One region of the Thauera sp. WB-2 genome, then DNA from elsewhere that is predicted to be linked to it. Evidence: riboswitches for the same ligand, from Rfam matches in the RefSeq annotation. Region 1 holds a riboswitch; each other region holds the start of a gene.

Region 1 (6,957 bases):
ACGTTGGCCGCCAGCGCCGCGCCGTGCAACTCGGGATAGCCACCAGGCAGCCATACCGCGGCGCTGCCCGCCGGCAGCGTCTCGCCTGCGAGCGGGGAGAAGAACGCCAGATCGGCACCCAGTGCGCGCAAGGTGTCAAGATTGGCCGGATAGATGAAGCCGTAGGCAGCATCGCGAGCAATGGCGATGCGCTGCCCCGCAAGCAGCGGCGGGGGTGCGGGCAGCGCCATTGGCGGAAAACTCACCGCGGGCGGCAGCGCGGCCGCGCCCGTCTGCTGCAGATGATCGGCAAGGCGGTCGAGGCGCTCGTCCAGGTCGGCGATCTCCGCCGCCTGCAGCAGGCCAAGGTGGCGCTCTGGCAGCGCAGCCTCGGCGTCGCGCATGACTGCGCCGAACCAGCGCATGCCCGCAGGCAGCGCCGCACGTAGCATGTCGGCATGGCGCGCGCTACCGACGTGGTTGGCAAGTACCCCCGCAAAGGGCAGTCCCGGCTGATAGTGCGCCAGGCCGTGTGCGACGGCGCCGAAGGTCTGCGCCATCGCGCGTGCGTCGATCACGGCCATCACCGGGATCCCGAAACGGCGTGCAATGTCGGCGGCGGAAGGGGTGCCATCGTAGAGCCCCATCACGCCTTCGACCAGGATCAGGTCTGCCTCGCCGGCGGCAGCGTACAGGCGCGCAGCAATGTCGGCCTCGCCGCACATGCCGAGGTCGATGTTATGCACCGGAGCCCCGCTCGCCACCGCATGGATCTGCGGGTCGAGGAAGTCCGGCCCGCACTTGAACACCCGCACCCGCCGTCCGAGCCGGGTGTGCATGCGCGCAAGCGCCGCGGTGATGGTGGTCTTGCCCTGGCCGGAGGCCGGTGCGGCAACGAGCAGCGCCGGGCAGGCACGCCCCCCTGCAGCGCTCACGCTGCGCCCTTGCCGTGCACCACGGCGCAACCGGCATGCGGCAGCGGCGAGGACTTGGGCTGGTCCTGGGGTTCGAACCAGGCGAGCTTGGGGTACAGGCCGACCACGCTGCCGATCACCGTCAGCGAGGGCGGGCGCACACCTTCTTCCAGCACACGCTGCGCCAGGGTGGCGAGGTCGGCCACCACCACGCGCTGGGCGTGCGTGGTACCGCGCTCAATGACCCCGGCCGGCGTCTCCGGCGGCAGGCCGTGGGCGACGAACTGCGCACAGATATCGGCCAACCGCGAAATGCCCATGTAGATCACCACAGTCTGATGCGGACGCGCCAGCATCGGCCAGTCGAGGTCGACCTTGCCCTCTTTGAGGAAGCCGGTTGCGAACACGACGGACTGGGCGTGGTCGCGGTGAGTGAGCGGAATGCCCGCGTACGCCGCGACACCCGCCGCCGCGGTTACGCCGGGGATGACCTCGACCGGGATGCCCGCATCGACCAGCACCTCCATCTCCTCGCCCCCACGACCGAAGATGAAGGGGTCGCCGCCTTTCAGGCGCACGACACGCTTGCCTTGCTGCGCGAGCTCCAGCAGCAGCTGGTTGATCTCGTCCTGAGGCAGCGAGTGGTCGGCGGCCTTCTTGCCGACGTAGATCCGCTCCGCCGCGGCAGGCGCGAGCTCGACGATGGCTGGGCTAACGAGGTTGTCGTACACGACGACATCCGCCCCGGCCACCAGTCGCGCACCGCGCAGCGTGAACAGCTCCGGATCACCAGGGCCTGCCCCCACCAGATACACCCAGCCGGGCTGGGGACCGGGACGATGAACGGCAAGATCGGGAATAGTCATGTCAATTGCTCCATACCGGCCGCCGCCTTCGCCCCTGCGGCGATGTCAAATGCGTCCAGCTTCATGTCGATGACGCCGCCCGGCGTGCCAGGTCGCGTCCAGAGGGCGAGAGCGTACGTCCTTACGACGCGCAATGCACGCTCGGCCACAGGCTAAGGCGCCTTCTGTGGCGCGCATCCGGGCAGACGCGCTCGGCCTCTGCATCAGCTTCAACGGCTTCACTCGCCGGGGCACCTCAGTCCGGCAGGAACACCACCCGCCCTTCGTGCTCGATGCGGCGCAATGGGTGACCAAAAGCCTGGCCAAGCAGGTCGGCACGCAGCACAGCGTCGCGGTCACCGGCAATCACTCCGCCGCGGCCATCGAGCAGGATGATGTGGTCGGCATAGCGTGCAGCAAGGTTGATGTCGTGCAGCACCATCACGCTGCCGCGCCCCGTTCCAGGCTCGCGCACCAGGCGCTGGAACAGCTCGAGTGTGGCGATCTGGTGGTGCAGATCGAGGTGGTTGAGCGGCTCGTCGAGCAGGAACAGCCGCGGCGCCTGCGTCAGCAGTGCGGCGATCGCCACGCGCTGGCGCTCGCCGCCCGACAGCGTATGCACCGCGCGCTGCTCGAAGCCCGCCAGCCCCACCTCGGCCAGCGTCCGGCGCGCGATCGCAACATCCTCCGCACTCTCCCAGCCCCAGCGCCCGAGGTGCGGGTGGCGCCCCACCAGCACGGTCTCAAGCACACCGGCGGCGAAGGGGTCGGGCTGCTGCTGGGCGAGCAGACCGCGATAGCGCGCGGCCTCGAGTGCAGGCCACGCCGCATACGGCAGGCCGCCCAGGCGTACCTGCCCCACCGTGGGCTCGCGCAGGCCGGCGAGCGTATGCAACAGCGTGGTCTTGCCAGCGCCGTTGGGCCCGAGCAGCACCAGGCACTCGCCCGCGGCCAGGCTCAGGCTGAACTCGCAGCACAGCCAGCGCTCTCCCACCTGCAGTGCGAGGCGTTCGGCCTCGAGCAAGGGTGCGGCATCGACGGGCAGGCGGCGCGCGGCGTTCATGTGCTGCTGCGCGGACTGCGCGAAAGCAGGAACAGGAACACCGGCACGCCGATCATCGCGGTGAGCACGCCGACCGGCAGTTGCTGCGGCGCCAGCATGGTGCGCGCCGCGGTGTCGGCCAGGGTGAGCAGGGTGCCGCCCACCAGCGCCGCCGCGGGGATGAGCACGCGCTGGTCATTGCCGAGGACGAGCCGCACCAGGTGCGGCACGATGAGGCCAACGAAACCCACCGAGCCAACCAGCGTGACCGCGGTGGCGGTAAGCAGCGAGGCCAGCACGTAGAGCACGATGCGCAGCCGTTGCACGCGCACGCCGAGCGCACGCGCCGTAAGCTCGCCACGCGCGAGCACGTTCAGATCACGCGCGAACGGCATCACCGCCAGCAGCGCCAGTACCAGCACGACCACTGCCGGCCACGGCCGCGCCGCCGCGCTGGCGTCGCCCATCATCCAGAACAGCATCGGCATCACCCGCGTATCCGATGCCAGCGCCAGCATCATCGACACCGCCGCGCCACAGCCGGCCGCGACGATGACGCCGGTGAGCAACAGCCGCGTCTGCGTCCAGCTGCCGTCGCCGTGCGCCAGGCCGAACACCACCAGCATCGCCGTGAGTGCACCGGCAAAGGCCATCGCATCGATCCAGAACGCCGCTGCCCCGAGCGTGATTGCTCCCAGCGCCCCCACCGCCGCCCCACCCGAGATGCCAAGGATGTAGGGGTCGGCAAGCGGGTTGCGCAGCAGCACCTGCATGAGCGCGCCCGCGGTGGCGAGCAGGCCGCCACTGACGAACGCCGCGACGGCGCGGGGGAGGCGGAGCTCGAGGATGATGGCGGCCTGCAGATGCTGCGCGCCACTCAAAGCGGCAGCAACATCTGCAAGCCCCATCGGAATCTCACCCGCCACCAGCGCTGCGAACAATGCGCCGCAGCCCAGCGCTGCAAGCGCGATCAGCGAAAGCACGTGCCGGCGACGACATGACATGGCCGGGCCCCCGAATGCGCGACTTCAGGACTCAGCGCGGCGCATAGCGCACACCGATGAACACGCCAGCACCCGGTGTTCCATAGCCACGCGCCGTCTCATACTGCTTGTCGAACACATTGTCTGCGCGCGCCTCGACTGACCAGTCGCGATCGATTGCATAGCGTGCGGTCAGGTTAACGAGTCCGTAGCCGCCGAGCCGGTTGGTTTCGAAGTTGGTGTCGTACCGCGACCCGACCAGCGCCCACTCCCCACCAAGCGTCCATGCCCCAATCGTTCGCGTGGCAGAGACATTCATCGACTGCTTGGCACGCCGCCCCAGCCGGAACCCGGTCGTACGGTCCTTTGCATCGAGGAAGTCCGCGTTGGCTGCGAAGTCCCAACCATCGACGTTGAGCGCATAGGCGAGCGTGAGGCCACGGATCCTGGCCTTGTCTACGTTCGCGTAGCCGCCGCTCCAGCCGATCATGTCCTCGATCGTGTTGATGAAATAGGTCGCGGAAACCAGCTGGTTACCGCTTGCCCAGGTCAGCCCCAGTTCGCGATTAAGCGCATTCTCCGGTTTCAGGTCCGGATTGCCGTAGGAGACGTTGTAGAGCTGGTCAAGGCTCGGACTCTTGAATGCCTTGCTGACGCCTGCGCTTGCACGCAAGTCGGGCGCAAGCTGATAGCCGTAGGACACCCCGCCGGTAAGCTTGTCCCCGTAGCGGCTATGGTCGTCGTGGCGGACATTTGCCTGCCAGCTATGTGGCCCCAGATCGGCAGTCCAGCCCAGGCCAAGAGAGTCGATCTGCACATTTCCCTCGGCGAAGGTCTCGCGCGGGCGCGCCACCTGCTCGAAGCGTTCGACCACGACAAGTCCCGTCCCGATCGGCAGCGCGATGTCGTTCTGCCAACTCAAGGTCTTGTTGGTGCTCTCCCGCCGGGTGATGCCCAAAGGATCCCAGGGCGCGGGCTCGCTGTAGTCCGCACGATCCTCGTCGGTGCGCCCATACGACAGGCGACTGGACCACGACGAGGTCAGGCGGTTTCGGACGAATGCGTTGAATACCGAGGTCTTGAAGCTCGCACGGTCATCGAAGTTGCCGCTACCGCCAAAACTGTCGTATTGCACCGTTCCCGACTGTTCAAGGAAGGAAACGCCCACTTCGTGCCCCTCGGCAGGATGGAAGGACAGCGCACCACCATAGCCCTCGTTGCGGTAACGATCGTCATCCGCATCGCGATTGCTGGCGCCCCTGCGGGACGAAAAGCCATCGGTGTTCAGCGAGTTGACGTGAAGGCGGAAGCGCCACCGCTCATCCCCACCCGACACTGCCAGATCGCCCTGACGCGTATCCCGACTGCCAGCACCGGCATATCCGTCCAGGCGCAGCCCGGGCTCAGCCGTGCGGGTGATGATGTTGATCACTCCGCCAATGGCGTCCGCGCCGTAGATCGCACTCGCGGCCCCACGGACGATCTCGATACGCTCTACGTTGTTGAGCGACAGGTACTGCAGCGACGAACCCGACAAGGCAGTGGAGTTGAACGGGACACCGTCGACCAGAATCTTGGTCTGATCCGGTTTCGTGCCCCGCAGGTAGAGGCTGACCGATGCGCCGGGACCACCATTGCGGGCAAACTGGACACCGGGCTGGCGGCCAAGCAGGTCGACGACGTTGGATGCCGCGGCGCGCTCGATCTGGGTGCGATCGATCACGGTGACGTCGGCGAGCAGTTCGTTGGCCTTGACCGGCTGACGCGTTGCGGTAACGACAACCGTCGGAGCAATGTGCTCCTGAGCGTAGACCGGCACGGCAAGGACTGCCGACGCCAGGCCGCCAATACAGAGGCCAAGTTGGGAATAACGCAGATTCATCGAAAAGACTCCCTGAGCTGCGCAATGCGTCCCCGCATGCGACAAGCCATCCAGCACATGGACGCACCACGACCCAGGTAGAACCGAAGAGAGCAGAAAGAGAAACCACCACGCCCGTCGCCGCCACCCCGCGGCACATCCGCCATTTCGCGCTCCGGCCGGTCTCCGGGCTCGTGCGCTGTGCCGGCGGAGCCGGACGGATGGATCGCCTTCCCGGGTCGAGGACCCAGTGGCTGCATGACCCACCTTGCGCGCACTTACCGTTGCGGGGGCAGCACAGGCATTGCGGCCTCGTTTGCGAGGGGCCGCGCACCTGTTTCCCGTTTAACCCTGGGCGAGAAACGCCCGTGGGCACCGATAACGCGTTGCCCCTTCCGGGGCAGTCGGCGCGGATGATACCGTACGGGGCGGTATCGTGCACTGCAATAAGATACAGACGTTCCCTACACAAGGACCCGCCAGAACAATGACATGCGAACTGATCCTCGGTGGCGCCCGCTCCGGCAAGAGCCGCGAGGCCGAGCGCCGGGCGGCGGCGTCGGGGCTGGCGGTGACGGTGATCGCCACCGCCGAGGCGCTGGATGCGGAGATGGCTGCGCGCATCCGGCGCCACCAGGCCGACCGCCCCGCCGGCTGGCGCACAGTGGAGGCGCCGATTGCGCTCGCGGACACGCTGCGCGAAGCCTCCGCCCCCGGGCACTGCCTGGTGGTCGACTGCCTGACGCTGTGGCTGAGCAACCTGCTCACCGATGCCCACCACCTACCCCCGGGCGCGAGCGCCGAAGACTTGCCTGCCTTCCGCCGCGAGCGCGACGCATTGCTGGCCGTGCTGCCGACCCTGCCGGGGCACATCATCCTCGTCGCCAACGAAGTTGGCCTGGGACTGGTCCCCGAGACCGCGCTTGGCCGGCTCTTCCGCGACGAGGCGGGCCGACTCAACCAAGCGGTTGCGGCAGCGTGCCCACGCGTGGTGTTCGTCGCTGCAGGGCTGCCGCTGGTGCTCAAGGACGGCTAAACTCGCGCTCATTCCGTCTGCATCCTGCAGGCCCGCGACCCGGCATTCGTAAATCATGAACTTCCAGCTCTCCCAGCCCGACACCCTGCTCAGCGCTGCCATCCAGCACAAGATCGACCGCAAGACCAAGCCAGTGGGCGCGCTCGGGCGGCTCGAGGCGCTCGCGCTACAGATCGCACTGGTGCAGCAGACGCCTGCCCCCGAGCTGCACCAACCGCACATCGTCGTCTTTGCCGGCGACCATGGCGCGGCACGCGCCGGGGTATCGGCCTACCCGCAGGACGTGACCTGGCAGAT
Region 2 (6,957 bases), 1.4 Mb from region 1:
AGGTGCGTGTCGCGTACACCTTGTCGGCGAGGTTGCGGCCGAGCAGGCGCAGCGTGGTGCGCGCATCCATCTGCCAGGCGATGCTCGCGTCCGCGACCGTATAGGCTCCAATTGCCAGCGAGTTGGCATTGTTAGCGTAGCTCTTGCCGACGTGGCGCAGCCCGACAGAGGTCTGTACCGCGCCGATGCGATAGTGGCCCCAAAGGTTGGCGACCAGGGTGGGTACGTTGGCGGGCACCTTGCCGGCCCGCGAGACCGCAACGCCGCCGACGCGTTCGTTGAACTCGGTGAACTCGGCCTGCAAGCGGGTGATGTTGCCCTCCAGGCGCAGGCTCTTCCACGGAGTGATCGCAGCAGCCAGCTCAACGCCTTGCGAGTACTGGCTGCCGCCCTGGATCGAAAGGGCCGAGTTGTCGGGGTCGCGGGTGATGATGTCGTCCTTGTCGATGCGGTAGAACGCGGCCGTCCACTCGCCGCGCCCGTCGGCCAGCCTTTGCTTGACGCCAACTTCGACCTGCTTGCCGCGGGTCAGCTTGAAGTCGGCGTTGGCCAGGTTGAGCGAGATCATCGATGTGACCGGGTCATGGCCGGTCGCGTAGTTCGCATACAGGCTGGTGTCGTGGCTCAGGAAGTGGGTGAGGCCGACACGCCAGGCGTTGCCCTTGAGCGTGCGGCTGAAGTCGGTGCCTGCCACCAGTTCGTCGCGGTCCACGCGGGCGCGGTCGTGGCGGAAGCCGGCGAGCACGAGCCAGCGCTCGCCGAGCTGCCAGGCGTCCTCGGCATAGAAGCCGTGCAGGGTCGATGCGGTATCGAACTTGGCCAGCGTCGGGTCGGGGCTGAGCCAGTTGCCATGTTGCGGATCGCGGATGCTGACGTTCGACGACCCGCTGTAGGGTGAGTTGTTGATGTGGCGGAAGTCCACGCGGGCAGCCTCCCAGCCGACCACCGCGCGGTGTGCGCCGTGCTTCAGTGCTGCCTCGAGCCGGTTGCCGGTCTGTACCAGTTCGTGCTGGATATGCAGGTAGTCGCTGCGCTCCACCCGGTCGGCGGCGAGGTTGAGCCTGTAGTTCTCGATGTTCATCCAGCGCCGCTGCGACTCCAGGCGGTAGATCTCGTTGCTCAGCGCGATCCGCTCGTCGAGCTGCCAGTCGGCACGCGCGCGCAGGCGGGTGTCCTCATAGCGGATCACGGCATCTGCGGCGTTGTAGTTCTCGCGCCTGAGCTCGGGCAGGATGCGGCCGTTGTCATGCGGCGTGCCCCAGTAGCGCTCGGGGTACTGCACGCTGTGGTCTGCGGTCAGGTCGATGCGCAGGTCGCTGCGGGGCTGCAGGCGCAGGCGGTTCATGATCTTGCCGCCGTGCGAGTTGCCGAGGTCGCGGTAGCCGTCGATGTGGGTCCCGTAGGCATCGACGCGGTAGGAGGCGATTTCGCCGAGTGCGCCGGTGGCACCAAGGCCGAGCCGTTTCACGCCATCGCTGCCGGCGGCGACCATGAGCTCCTGCGCAGCAACGCGGCTGGGCTCCTTGCGTACGGCGTTGATGGTCGCCCCCACGGTGCCGCTGCCGAACACCACCGATGCCGGGCCGTGCAGCACTTCGACGCGTTCATAGCCCCAGGCGCTGCCAGGATAGTTCTGGGTGCCTGCCCCGGTCTGAATGCGTATGCCGTCTTCGGCGATGCCGACCGAGTTGGTGCCGGTGTAGCCGCGTGCCGAGAACGACAGGCCGCCGGTGCCGCCTGAGCCGATGTCCGTGATGCCGGTGGCGCGCGTGATGGCCTCGCGCACCTGGAAGTCGCCGCGCTCCTGCATCTGTGTGCTGTCCACGCTGCTTGTCGTGGCCGGCAGTTCGCGCGCGGCGACGCCCGCGCGGCTACCGGTGGTGCTCGGTTCGTCCAAGTACAGGCTGGGGGCGTCGCGGTTGGCGCTGACCTCGACCGGTGACAGCGTCACCTGCGCGAAGACCGGCGCATGAACGACAAGCGCAATGGCTGCCGCAAGACGGGTGGGGGGAAAGCGGAATCGTTTTGCCATGTTGGAGGTCCGGTGCGGGCAGGGCGGATCTCCGACGGACAGGCGTGCGGCGCCATGCGCACGGACGCGCCGTGCACTGCACTCGAGCCGTCAGGAAAACGAGCAAGTGAAATGGTGTGAGCCATGCCTCTTGTCAGGGACACCCCGCCCCAAACTGTTGAAGGTGATGTGCATGGCAGGTCTCCTGGCTCACGGGTCATCGCCTTGCGCCAGCCTTCCCGGAAAGATTCCAGTGGCAGAGAGGGCGCAGGACTCGCCGATTACAGTTGCGGGGGCAGCTCCGGGTTGAGCGCGCGGGGCGCGGCACCGGATTCCCTTTTCATGTCTGCTGGTTAGGGCAGACAACCATGAACGGCGCGCAGGTTAGCGTGCCGGTCGACGGGCTGTCAAACCTGCGCGCTCGTGCAGCCTGCAGGGTGTTGCCATGCTTGTGCATCCCGATGGTGTCGCCCGGGTGGCACGCCATCGATGCTATCAGTTTATTGCAACATACTTGCAAAAACGAAGACAGGCCCCTACCATCGCGGCCTCATCGGCTCACGGCCCTGACTTCCATCCGAGGTTGAACATGCACAACATCCTTCGTCCTGCTGCGCTGGCACCCCTTGCCCTGGCGCTTTTCGCCGCCGCACCCTTGCCTGTGCAGGCACAGTCCTCGCTCAAGCTCGGCGAGGTCGAGCTCGACGCATCGCTCACGCTCGACGGGATCTTCGCCCGCCGTTACTCCGGCAAGGAGGGTACGCCGGCAGGGTTCGGCCATGCCCACGGCGACGAGGACCATGGCCACCACCACGGCCATTCGCACGCACTCGAGAACGGCTTCAACGCCGGACATTCCGAGATCGGTCTGCGTGCGCGCACCGACCTGTTCGACGGCGTGCTCACCATCGGTTTCGACGACGAGGATGTGAAGGTCGAGGAGGCCTACCTCGTCACCCGCGCACTGCCGGCCGGCCTGCGCGTCAAGGCAGGCAAGTTCCTGTCCGACATCGGCTACGTCAACAGCCGCCATCCGCACGACTGGTCCTTCGTCGAGCGTCCTTTGGTAAACCAGTACCTGTTTGGTGACCACGGGCTGCTCGAGCGCGGCGTACAGCTCAGCTACACGCTGCCCACGCGCAGCTTCGCGATGCTCGGGGTCGAAGTGCTGCAGGGCAACGGCGAAGGCCTGGACCGCTACGACGACGGCGCCCTGTCCGCGCGCAAGAGCGGCCCGCGGCTGCTGACCGCATTCGCCAAGTTCGGTCCAGATCTTGGCGACCGCTATGCGCTGCAGGCGGGGGTGTCTGGCGGTACGTCACGCCAGAACGTGCGCGTCGATGCCCACGGCGACCACACCCACTACATCGACGGCGATGCCTGGTTCGCCGGCGCCGACCTGATGTACCGCTACGACGCCGGCCGCTCGCATGGCGAAGGCAACTGGCGTATCGGCGGCGAGTACTACTACGTCGAGCGCGATGTCGGTGCTGGCGGCGGCAACCGTGCGCGCTGGCTGAACTACACCGAGAAGCAGGACGGCGCCTACATCGAGGCTGTGTATGGCTTTGCGCCGCGCTGGGAGGCAGGCGTGCGCGCCGAAGCGCTTGGCCTGAACAACAAGGTCGTCAAGTTCCATCCGCGCGCACTCGGCGAAGAGGACAGCTCCTATCGTTACAGCGCACAAGTCACCTGGCGCGCGCGCGAAACGGTCTTCGTGCGTGCTCAGCTCACCCGCGAGGACTTCGCCGGTCAGCGTGCCCACGGCAGCGAGGCGGCGGTGGCGCAGGACGGCAGCTGGATGTTCATGCTCCAGCTCAACGCGTTGTTCGGTAGCCATCCGGCGCACCGCTTCTGAGCTGGCGAGGCGTCCTGATGAAAGCCTTCCTCGCTGCCGTGGCCGTGGCCTTCGGTATCGCGCTGGCGCCTTCGGCCGCGCTGGCTGAGGCGCCACGCCTGATCGTGGTTGCCACCACGCCGTCGATGGGCGTCATCGCGCGCACGGTCGGCGGCGATCGTGTCGATGTGCAGGTGCTGGTCGCGCCCGACCGCGATGCGCACACGCTCAATGCGCGTCCGAGCATGATCGCGCACTTGCGGCGGGCCGACCTCGTGCTGGCGGTCGGCGCCCAACTCGAGGAGGGCTGGTTGCCGGCGGCGCTCGACGCAGCCGCCAACCCCCGCCTGCGCAAGGGGCAGCCCGGGTATTTCGCTGCCGCCGAGCCGCTTCACCTGCGCCCGACCCGCTTCGACCCGGCGCTGGGCGGCCATGTGCATGGCGAGGGGAACCCGCACCTGAACCTGTCGCCGCCGCGCATGATCACTGTTGCTCATGCCTTCGCCGACCGCCTCGCGGCGCTGGCGCCCGAGTCTGCGCCCGCTTTCGAGGCCGCTGCGGCCGCTTTCGAGGATGCGTTGCGCAGCCGCCTGCCCGCGCTGCGGGCGCGGTTCGGTGCGCCGCTGCGCCTGGTTGCGCATCACGAGGAGTTCGACTATTTCGCCGAATGGCTGCCGGTCGAGCTGGTCGGCTTCGTCGAGGAGAAGCCCGGCGTGCCGCCCGGCCCCGCGCATCTGGCGCGTCTGATCGAGCAGCAGCGCGGCCAGGTCGGCACGATCGTGCTCGCCAACTACCAGCCGCAGGCGCCGGCACGACGGGTTGCCGATGAACTCGGCTGGCCGCTGCATGCGCTTGCACTCGAGCCCGCGACGGCCGACGCCGAGAGCTACTTCGCTCTCATCGAGCACTGGGTGGACAGCCTCGCGCAATGAGTGCGGCGGCGCTGCTCCAGGCGCGCGGCCTGCAAGCGGGGCTCGCTGCGCCCCTGTTCGCAGCGCTCGACCTTGCGCTGCAGGCGGGTTCCGTCACCCTCGTGAGCGGGGACAACGGGGTTGGCAAGAGCAGCCTGATGCGCACCTTGGCCGGGGAGCAGGCGCCCTTCGCCGGCACGGTGCAGCGTGCGCACGCCCTGCGCGTCTGCCATTTCAGCCAGCACGCTGCGCAGCTGCCGGCGGGGCCGTTCAGCGTCGCCGACCTGCTTGCCCTGGCGGGCATGCCCGAACTCGCGCACGCGTGGGTGCCGGACGACCGTGGCCAGCGTGTTGACCGGCTCAGCGGCGGCCAGCGCCAGCGTCTGCTGCTCGCAATGGCGCTCGCCACGCCCTGCGATCTGCTGCTCCTCGATGAGCCGACCCAGTATCTCGATGCAGCGAGCCGCCATGTCTTCGTGGCTTGGCTGACGACCGCCTCGGCGCGTGCCGGCGGCCCTGCGATCGTGGTCGTCACGCACGACGCCGAGACCGTCGAGTCCGCACATCACGTCCGCCTCCAGGCCATCACCGATGCTTGAACAGCTACTGCTCTTTGCGCCCGGCTTCGTGCTCGGCCTGTTCATGTCTGCCGTGCTCGCGGCGCTCGGCGTAATCCTGCGCCTGCGCGACGAGGCGCTGTCGGCTTTCAGCCACGCACAGGTCGCAGTGCTCGGCGCAATGCTCGCCGCCATCGCTGGCTGGCCGCTACTCATCGGTGCCTGGGGGCTGGCGATGCTGGTGGCCGTTGCGGGCCTGTGGCTCATCAAGCCAGTCGCGGCCGTGGCGAGTTCGCGTCATCTCCTCGTCCTGCTGCTGGCATGGAGTGCTTGTCTGCTGCTCGCTGACAACCACGCCCAGGCACGGCTGTTGTCGGCCTCCGCGGTCGAGGGGCAGTTGCTGCTCGTGCAATGGCGGGACGCCGTCGCCCATGGTGTCGTCGGTGCGCTTGGTGCCGCCGTGCTCGGCGGCGTGTCCAAGGCCTTGCTGGCTCATCAGCTGCTGCCCTGGCTGCCCGGCGCTCCCGGACGTGCGCATGCGCTCGCGCGCGAGCTCGCCGTGGTAGCGATCCTCGCCACCGGCGCCCTGGCCAGCGGCATCTTCGTCACCTTGGCGCTCGTGCTCATCCCGGCCTGGTCGGTGTGGGCAAGTGCCAGAGGTTTGCGCGCCGCAGTGCTGCAGGCCGCCATATTGGGCGCGAGCGCTCATGTGCTGGCCTTCGGCCTCGCGCTCGTGCTCGACCAGGTCTATCCGGCGGTGATGATCGTGGTGCTTGCACTCATGGCGGCAGCCGCGTCGCTGCGCAGAAAAGCCCTCGGCCGCTAGTCTGGATCCGCCTGCGTGAGGCGGTGTGCGACCTCGCAGCGTGATGCAGCCCAAAAACCATGAGCGGCTTGTGACTATTTTTGCCTGCAACCCATCTTGAGGCGGCATAATCGGCAGGCCTGCGGGCAAACGAGTGGCTCTGCGCCGGATGCGGCCTGCAGCCGATCCATGACCCAAGATGCATGCTGACATGTCGTTCGTCCGTTCCTACTTTGTGCTTGTATTCGGGTGCCTGGCGGCGCTCGGTTTGCCGGCCGTCGCTGCCGACGCGCCTCCTGCACGCTCGTCCTTCGAGGTCGTACCGGCGTCTCCCGCCCATATCGAGGCCCTGCGCGGCGGTGGGTTCGTGATCTACATGCGCCATGGCGCGACCGATGCCCGCTTCCCCGACCGCATTCCGGTGCAGATAGACGATTGCGCCAGCCAGCGACCGCTCTCCGACGCCGGGCGTGCCGCTCTGGACCGTATCGGCACCAACTTCGCGCGGCTCGGAGTGCCGTACTCGAAGGTGATCAGCAGCCCGTTCTGCCGCGCCAGGGAGAGTGCCCGTCGGGTTTTCCAGGCACCCGTCGAGGTAGACCCGCGTCTGATGTATACCGCGACCATGTCCGAGGCGGAGAAGGCGCCTGCCGTCGCGCGGACGCGGGAGTGGCTGTCTACGCCGGTCGATGTGAGCGGCGACAACCGTGTCGTGGTCGCACATGGACCCAATATCGCCGAGATCATGGATTACCTGCCGCGCGAGGCGACCATGGTGATCTTCAGGCCACTGGGCGCTGCCGACGGAGGTGCTTTCGAGTACGTGGCAAGCATCG
Region 3 (6,957 bases), 1.8 Mb from region 1:
GCAGTTCGGACGTGAGATCGGCCACCAGCGGCGCCTGCGTAACCGGGAGCCGGGCGAACTGCAGGCCGTCGGCAGTCTCGTTGGGCGTGACATGGACGTAGGCGGGGCGGTAGCCAACCGCGTCCTCCAGAACGGACATGCCGACACGCGCCTGCGCAGCTGCAGTCTCAGGCACGCCACCGCCCCCCCACGCCGCCGTCAGCGCCGCCAACGCGCACACATGCACCGGGCAGTGGCGCCGCGCCTCGGCAATGGCCCGCCGCGACCAGTGCCCACTGTCGATATAGACTGCCCGCGCTCCAGTGTCTGCGCCGTACAGGTTCATGGGCACCAGGGCGAACTGCGTGCTCGCACCGCCCGCCATGAACAGGACCACGAACTCATCCGGGATCGCCAGCAGCCGGCGCAGGCATGCTTCGGTCTCGGCCTGCAGGCTGCGATAGGCCGATGTGGTGAAGGGCAGGCTCAGGATCGATCCCGGCCCCGGCCGGCAGGCCTCGGCCACCTCGTCCGCAACCGCCGTGGGCAGCGGTCCCGCCGCCGCGGAAAAGCTGAACCCGGGCCGCGTACGCCAGGCCGCAAGGCCGGTGGGGACGCGCCCGGACGCTGATGTCGACAGCTGCGGGTCAGGAGAAGAGCGCGATCCCATGCGTTCCAGCCCCCATCAGGAAGACCACCGGGATCGACAGCATGGTGTTGACCCGTGCCGACAGGAAGGTGACGCGGGAGCAGCGCAAGCGCTCGTCCAGCGGCGCGGGGACGAAGCCGAGTACGCGCTTCTGGTGCGGCCACAAGACGAACCACAGGTTGCACACCATGATCACCCCCAGCCAGACGCCCAGCCCGAGCGGCGCCAGGCTGCCCTGCAGGCTGAGTGCATCGAACAACCAGCCGCGCTCCCACAGGATCGCCAGGCCGGTTCCCAGCACCACCAGCGAGCCATGGCGGAAGGTGCCGTGCTCGCGCTGCATGAGCGCACGCTGGCGCGGGCTGTCCGGGTCGGACAGGTCGGCGGCGGTGAGCGGGACGTAGCGCGCGCGCGTGACCGCGGTGGCGTAGTTGTGTCCGACCCACACCAGTGCGCCAAGCACATGCAGCCAGCGCGCCACCGTCTCGAACAGGATCTCCATCGTCATCTCGCCTAGCCCGACACGCGCAGCAGCAGCGTCAGCACTGCAGTGAGCACGACGCCATACGCCACCGTCACCACCGAGGAGTCGAACGCACGCAGCAGCAGGTCAGACATCGGACGGCTCCACGACGGCAACGGCAAGGTCCGCGCGCCCGGCAGCCCCACAACCTCCGCCCGTGCCGCTGCCTTCGCCGAGCAGGCGCGAATTGCGATCGTTGCGCAGCACGAGCGGCTGGATCCTGCGCCCGGGTGCGTGCGCCTTGGCGATCGCCTCGGCAATCAGGTGGTGGTGCGGCGAGCGCGAACAGGCGGGGTCGGTGTTTGCTGCGTCGCCGGTGAGCAGGAAGGCCTGGCAGCGGCAGCCGCCGAAGTCCTTCTCCTTCTCGTCGCAGCTGCGGCAGGTCGGGCTCATCCACTCGTCGCCGCGAAATTTCTGGAAGGTCGGCGACTCGTTCCACAGCCACGCCAGGCTCTTGTCGCGGATGCTGGGAAATTCCAGCCCCTCGATGACGCGCGCCTCCTGGCAGGGCATGGCAACACCGTCGGGTGCAATGGTGAGGTGGATCGAGCCCCAGCCGTTCATGCACGCCTTGGGGCGGCCCTCGTAATAGTCGGGGATGACGAAGTAGATCGTCATGCGGTCGCCAAGACGTTCGCGCGCGGCCTGGACCGCACGTTCGGCGGCCTGCAGCTGCTCGCGCGTCGGCAGCAGTTCGTCGCGATTGACCATCGCCCAGTTGTAGTACTGGATGTTGGCGAACTCGAGGTAATCGACGCCGATTTCCTCGGCCAGGCGCAGGATGTCCTCGACCTGGCCGATGTTCTGGCGGAACACCGGCACATTGAGCACCATCGGGAAGCCATGCGCCTTGATCATGTGCGCGACCTTCACCTTGAGGTCGTGCGCCCGCGCACCAACCAGGGTGTCGGTGAGTTCGCGCTCGCTCGACTGCAGCGAAAGCTGGATCTGGTTGAGGCCGGCGGCCTTGAGCGCGCTGAGGCGCGCCTCGCTCAGGCCGACACCCGAGGTGATCAGGTTGGTGTAGTAGCCCAGTGCGCGCGCATCGGCGACCAGTTCCTCGAGGTCGTCGCGCAGCAGGGGCTCGCCACCGGTAAAACCGAGCTGCAGCGCGCCCAGTTCGCGGCCTTCGCGCAGCACGCGCTTCCACTCGGCAGTGGACAGCTCGGCGGTCTCGTCGCGGGCGTAATCGACCGGATTGCTGCACCACGGACACTTCAGCGGACAGCGGTAGGTGAGCTCGAGCACCAGCCACAGGGGCTTGCCCTGCCCATCAAGCCTGACGACGGATCCATCCTTTGGCACGGAACACCTCCAGGAATGTGTAGACGCCCTCGGCAACGCGTTCCTCGTCGCCCGGGTAGCGCTGCTGCAACTCGGCGACGAGTTCGGCGACGGTGCGTTTGCCGTCGCAGCGCTCGATGATGTCGCCGGCGGTCTGGTTGAGCTTGACGATGCCTTCCGGGTAGAGCAGGACATGGGCGTCCTGAGTGGGCTCCCAGCGGAAGAGATACATCGGGTTGAGCGCGTAGCGCTCGCCCGCGGCAGGCGGGCTGACGGCTGAGTCGTTCATGCGGGCATCCGCTCCGGGCAAGCGCCGGCCGGCCGCCCGCAGGCAGGCCGGGCGGCCGGACTTTCAGCGTACGTAGACGTAGGCGGTGACTTCGAAGCCGAGACGGATGTCGCAATAAGCGGGGTCGGTCCACTGCATGATGTGTCTCCTCTTGAATGATGGTGGCTGAACCGGCTTGTTTGCCGGCTCAGGGGCCATCATCCCGGTGACAGCAGCCGGCGGGATCCGCAGGATCGCGACCCCGCCATCGACGCGATCACCAGCGCGAACTGGCGAATATCATGATTCTTCCGCCACTGGGGCCGGTTTTGATGCAGATCAACGCAGAACCGGCACGACCTGGTCAATCGCCTCGACCAAGCGCTCACCCGCGGCATCTGCCCTGCCCTGCCAGCCATCGAAATGCAGCAGTTCGGGCAAGGGCACGCGCCTGAGCCAACCGGCCGCCTCCAGTTCGGGGCGGGCATGGAAGTCGCGGACGTAGCCGATGCACAGGTAGGCGATGGGCACGATCTCGGGCGGAATGCCGAGTGCCTCACGCAGCGCCGGCGGGTGCAGGATGCTCACCCAGCCTACGCCGAGGTTCTCGGCCCGTGCCGCGAGCCACAGGTTCTGCACTGCACACACGGCGCTGTAGACGTCCATGGCGCCGATGTGGGTGCGGCCGATCACCACCGGGCCGTGACGGCTGCGATCGCAGGTGATGCAGATATTGACCGGCGACTCGAGGATGCCTTCGAGCTTGAGATTGCGGTAGGTGGCGCGCTTGCCCTCCTCGAACATCTGCTCGGCCTCGGCATGGGCGGCGAGGAAATCGGCATGGATCTTCTCGCGCACCGCGCGCGCGCGCACGACGATGAAATCCCACGGCTGCATGAAGCCGACCGAGGGCGCGTGATGGGCGGCCGTGAGCACGTGCGCCAGCACGTCATCCGGGATCGGGTCGGGGAGGAACTCGCCGCGTACGTCACGGCGGGTGTGGATGGCGCGATACACCGCGTCGCGCTCGGCGCTGCTGAACCGAGGGTTGGTCTGGAAACGGGTGTCCTGCGGCGGTGCGCAATGCACCTGGGTCTGGCTGCTCATGAAGTAGTCCCCTTGTCGACGAGCAGTGGGCAGCCGCCGACCAGACGGCTGCAGGAAACACTTCGAGGCCGGTCTTCCGGCTGCGGATCATCTCGTCCGGACGCCTTCCCGATCCTGACGACCAGTGGCTGGGCGAACCTTGCCCGGACAATCCCCTTCACGGCGCTGGGCGCGCGGCGGATTGGCACCGCCTTCCCGATTCTCCCGCGCAAAGCGCAGGCACCTCGAAGTCGAGAGGGCCAGATTCTAGCCACATGCCCTCCATCTCGCGACACCTGTGCGCTGGCTCGTGCCGCGGTATTACACCTGCCCCCCTCCCCTTCCCCCCCCTTCACTCCTCCCTTCCCCCCCTTCGCCGCCCGGCACGGTGCACCAGCTTGGTGACAAGCGCACCAACACAGTGCGCCCGGTGCATCTGCCATCGCGGCAGATCCAGTCAATCCGGGGTTTTCAAGGCGTTGAAGTGCATGGCACGGTCCGTGCTTATTGCAAACCAGCCCAGCACGCAAGGATGCGAACAGGGCTTGCCTCCGCCAACGCAGGTGGGGGCCGGCGGATACGAATACGTATGTCGCCGGCCATTTCCATCCGATGTCGAACCGCGTCCCGCGGAGGCCGTCATGCTTGAGCCGGGCTCACCCCGTGCCCAGGTATCGCCAGGTCCAACGCGGGGCCGAATGAGTGATACCAGCATGAAGATCGTTCTCGTTGGCCATGGCATGGTCAGCCACAAGTTCCTCGAGGAACTCCGGCAACTGCAGATCCCCGGTGCGGAAGTCACCGTACTGTGCGAGGAACCGCGGGTCGCCTACGACCGTGTGCACCTCTCCGAATTCTTCGCCGGCAAGACGGCGGAAGACCTCTCGCTGGTCGCCCCCGGCTTCTTCGCCGAGGCAGGCTTCACGCTTCGGCTGGGCAGCCGCGCGGCGGCGATCGACCGCCGCGCACGCACGGTGACGACGCAGGACGGCGTCACCCTGCCCTACGACAAGCTGGTGCTGGCCACGGGGTCCTATCCCTTCGTGCCGCCGGTCAAGGGCAGCGAGCGCGACCAGTGCTTCGTCTATCGCACCATCGAGGACCTCGAGGCGATGAAGGCGGCCGGCACGATCTCGCGCAAGGGCGTCGTGGTGGGCGGCGGCCTGCTCGGCCTGGAGTGCGCCAAGGCGCTGCGCGACCTCGGCCTCGAGACCCACGTCGTCGAATTCGCGCCCCGCCTGATGGCGGTGCAGGTGGACGACGAAGGCGGCCGCATCCTGCGCAGCAAGATCGAGGCCCTGGGCGTGCAGGTACACACCGAGCGCAACACGGTCGAGATCACCGACGGCCGCAGCGCCCGCCACCGCATGGTGTTTGCCGACGGTACCCACCTGGAGACCGACATGATCGTGTTCTCCGCCGGCATCCGTCCGCGCGACGAGCTCGCGCGCCAGAACGCACTGGCCGTCGGCGCCCGTGGCGGCATCGCGATCGACGACCACTGCCGCACCAGCGATGCGGCGATCCTCGCCATCGGCGAGTGCGCGGCCTGGCGCGACCAGACCTTCGGCCTGGTGGCCCCGGGCTACGAGATGGCGCGCATCGCCGCCCGCCAGCTGGCAGGTGACGCCCAGGCCGCCTTCGGCGGTGCGGACATGAGCACCAAGCTCAAGCTGATGGGCGTGGATGTGGCCAGCATCGGCGACGCCCACGGCAGGACGCCCGGCTGCCGCAGCTTCCGTTACGCCGACGAATGCAAGCAGGTCTACAAGAAGATCGTCGTCAGCGCCGACGGCAAGCACCTGCTCGGCGCGGTGCTGGTCGGCAACGCCGACGAGTACGGCACCTTGCTGCAGATGGCACTCAACAGCATCGCGCTGCCGGCCGACCCCGAGTTTCTGATCCTGCCCGCCAGCGACGGCAAGGCCAAACCCGGTCTCGGCGCCGACGCCCTGCCCGACAGCGCGCAGATCTGCTCCTGCAACAACGTGAGCAAGGGCCAGATCTGCGCGGCGGTCGGCGAAGGCGCAACCACCATCGGCGAGATCAAGGCCTGCACCAAGGCCGGCGCCACCTGTGGCGGCTGCGTGCCGCTGGTCACCCAGGTCATGAAGGCCGAGATGGCCCGCCTCGGCCTGTCGGTGAACAACCACCTGTGCGAGCACTTCCCCTACTCGCGCCAGGAGCTCTACCACCTGATCCGCGTCGGCGAAATCAGGAGTTTCGAGGACCTGCTCGCGCACCACGGCCAGGGCCTGGGCTGCGACATCTGCAAACCGACGGCGGCGTCGATCTTCGCCTCGTGCTGGAACGACTTCGTGCTCAAGGGCGAGCTTGCCAGCCTGCAGGACAGCAACGACTACTTCCTCGGCAACATCCAGAAGGACGGTACCTATTCGGTGGTGCCGCGCATGCCCGGTGGCGAGGTCACGCCGGAGGGGCTGATCGCAGTCGGCCAGGTGGCGAAGAAGTACGGCCTGTACACCAAGATCACCGGTGGCCAGCGGGTGGACCTGTTCGGCGCCCGCGTCGAGCAGTTGCCAGCGATCTGGGAAGAACTGATCGCCGCCGGCTTCGAGTCCGGCCATGCCTACGGCAAGTCGCTGCGCACGGTCAAAAGCTGCGTCGGCAGCACCTGGTGCCGCTACGGCGTGGATGACTCCGTGGGGCTGGCGATCGAACTGGAGAACCGCTACAAGGGGCTGCGCGCGCCGCACAAGATCAAGTTCGGCGTCTCGGGCTGCACGCGCGAATGCGCCGAGGCCCAGGGCAAGGACGTCGGCATCATCGCCACCGAGCGCGGCTGGAACCTCTACGTGTGCGGCAACGGCGGCATGAAGCCGCGCCATGCCGAGCTGATCGCCTCCGACCTCGACAAGGCCGCCCTGGTGCGCCTGATCGACCGCTTCCTGATGTTCTACGTGCGCACGGCCGACCGCCTGCAGCGCACCAGTACCTGGCGCGACAACCTGGAGGGTGGCCTCGACTACCTGAAGGCCGTACTGATCGACGACTCGCTGGGCATCGGCGACGAGCTCGAGCGCCAGATGCAGCACGTGGTCGACACCTACCAGTGCGAATGGAAGACGGCGATCACCGACCCGGCTGTGCGCAAGCGCTTCCGCACCTTCGTCAACGATCCGCGTGCCGATCAGCGCATCGTCTTCG

What was found. A riboswitch is a leader RNA that binds a small molecule or an ion and turns the genes downstream of it on or off. The one in region 1 is predicted to bind cobalamin.
Region 2: linked by a shared signal. The riboswitch ahead of LQF09_RS16305 (TonB-dependent receptor) and the one ahead of LQF09_RS03145 (TonB-dependent receptor domain-containing protein) in region 1 are both predicted to bind cobalamin.
Region 3: linked by a shared signal. The riboswitch ahead of bluB (5,6-dimethylbenzimidazole synthase) and the one ahead of LQF09_RS03145 (TonB-dependent receptor domain-containing protein) in region 1 are both predicted to bind cobalamin.

What each region holds. Positions count from the first base shown of each region.
Region 1 is NZ_CP088935.1:694,520-701,476, reverse strand. Features, by position in the region: gene LQF09_RS03165 (cobyrinate a,c-diamide synthase) at 1-914, opposite strand, end outside; gene cobA (uroporphyrinogen-III C-methyltransferase) at 911-1,759, opposite strand; gene LQF09_RS03155 (ABC transporter ATP-binding protein) at 1,995-2,801, opposite strand; gene LQF09_RS03150 (FecCD family ABC transporter permease) at 2,798-3,784, opposite strand; gene LQF09_RS03145 (TonB-dependent receptor domain-containing protein) at 3,816-5,645, opposite strand; cobalamin riboswitch at 5,786-6,019, opposite strand; gene cobU (bifunctional adenosylcobinamide kinase/adenosylcobinamide-phosphate guanylyltransferase) at 6,112-6,660, shown strand; gene cobT (nicotinate-nucleotide--dimethylbenzimidazole phosphoribosyltransferase) at 6,716-6,957, shown strand, end outside.
Region 2 is NZ_CP088935.1:3,557,237-3,564,193, reverse strand. Features, by position in the region: gene LQF09_RS16305 (TonB-dependent receptor) at 1-2,032, opposite strand, end outside; cobalamin riboswitch at 2,190-2,397, opposite strand; gene LQF09_RS16300 (TonB-dependent receptor) at 2,601-3,869, shown strand; gene LQF09_RS16295 (metal ABC transporter substrate-binding protein) at 3,887-4,780, shown strand; gene LQF09_RS16290 (ABC transporter ATP-binding protein) at 4,777-5,358, shown strand; gene LQF09_RS16285 (ABC transporter) at 5,351-6,142, shown strand; gene LQF09_RS16280 (histidine phosphatase family protein) at 6,333-6,957, shown strand, end outside.
Region 3 is NZ_CP088935.1:3,222,147-3,229,103, forward strand. Features, by position in the region: gene serC (3-phosphoserine/phosphohydroxythreonine transaminase) at 1-649, opposite strand, end outside; gene LQF09_RS14755 (hypothetical protein) at 627-1,130, opposite strand; gene pqqE (pyrroloquinoline quinone biosynthesis protein PqqE) at 1,239-2,456, opposite strand; gene pqqD (pyrroloquinoline quinone biosynthesis peptide chaperone PqqD) at 2,425-2,724, opposite strand; gene pqqA (pyrroloquinoline quinone precursor peptide PqqA) at 2,788-2,925, opposite strand; gene bluB (5,6-dimethylbenzimidazole synthase) at 3,043-3,810, opposite strand; cobalamin riboswitch at 3,860-4,052, opposite strand; gene nirB (nitrite reductase large subunit NirB) at 4,503-6,957, shown strand, end outside.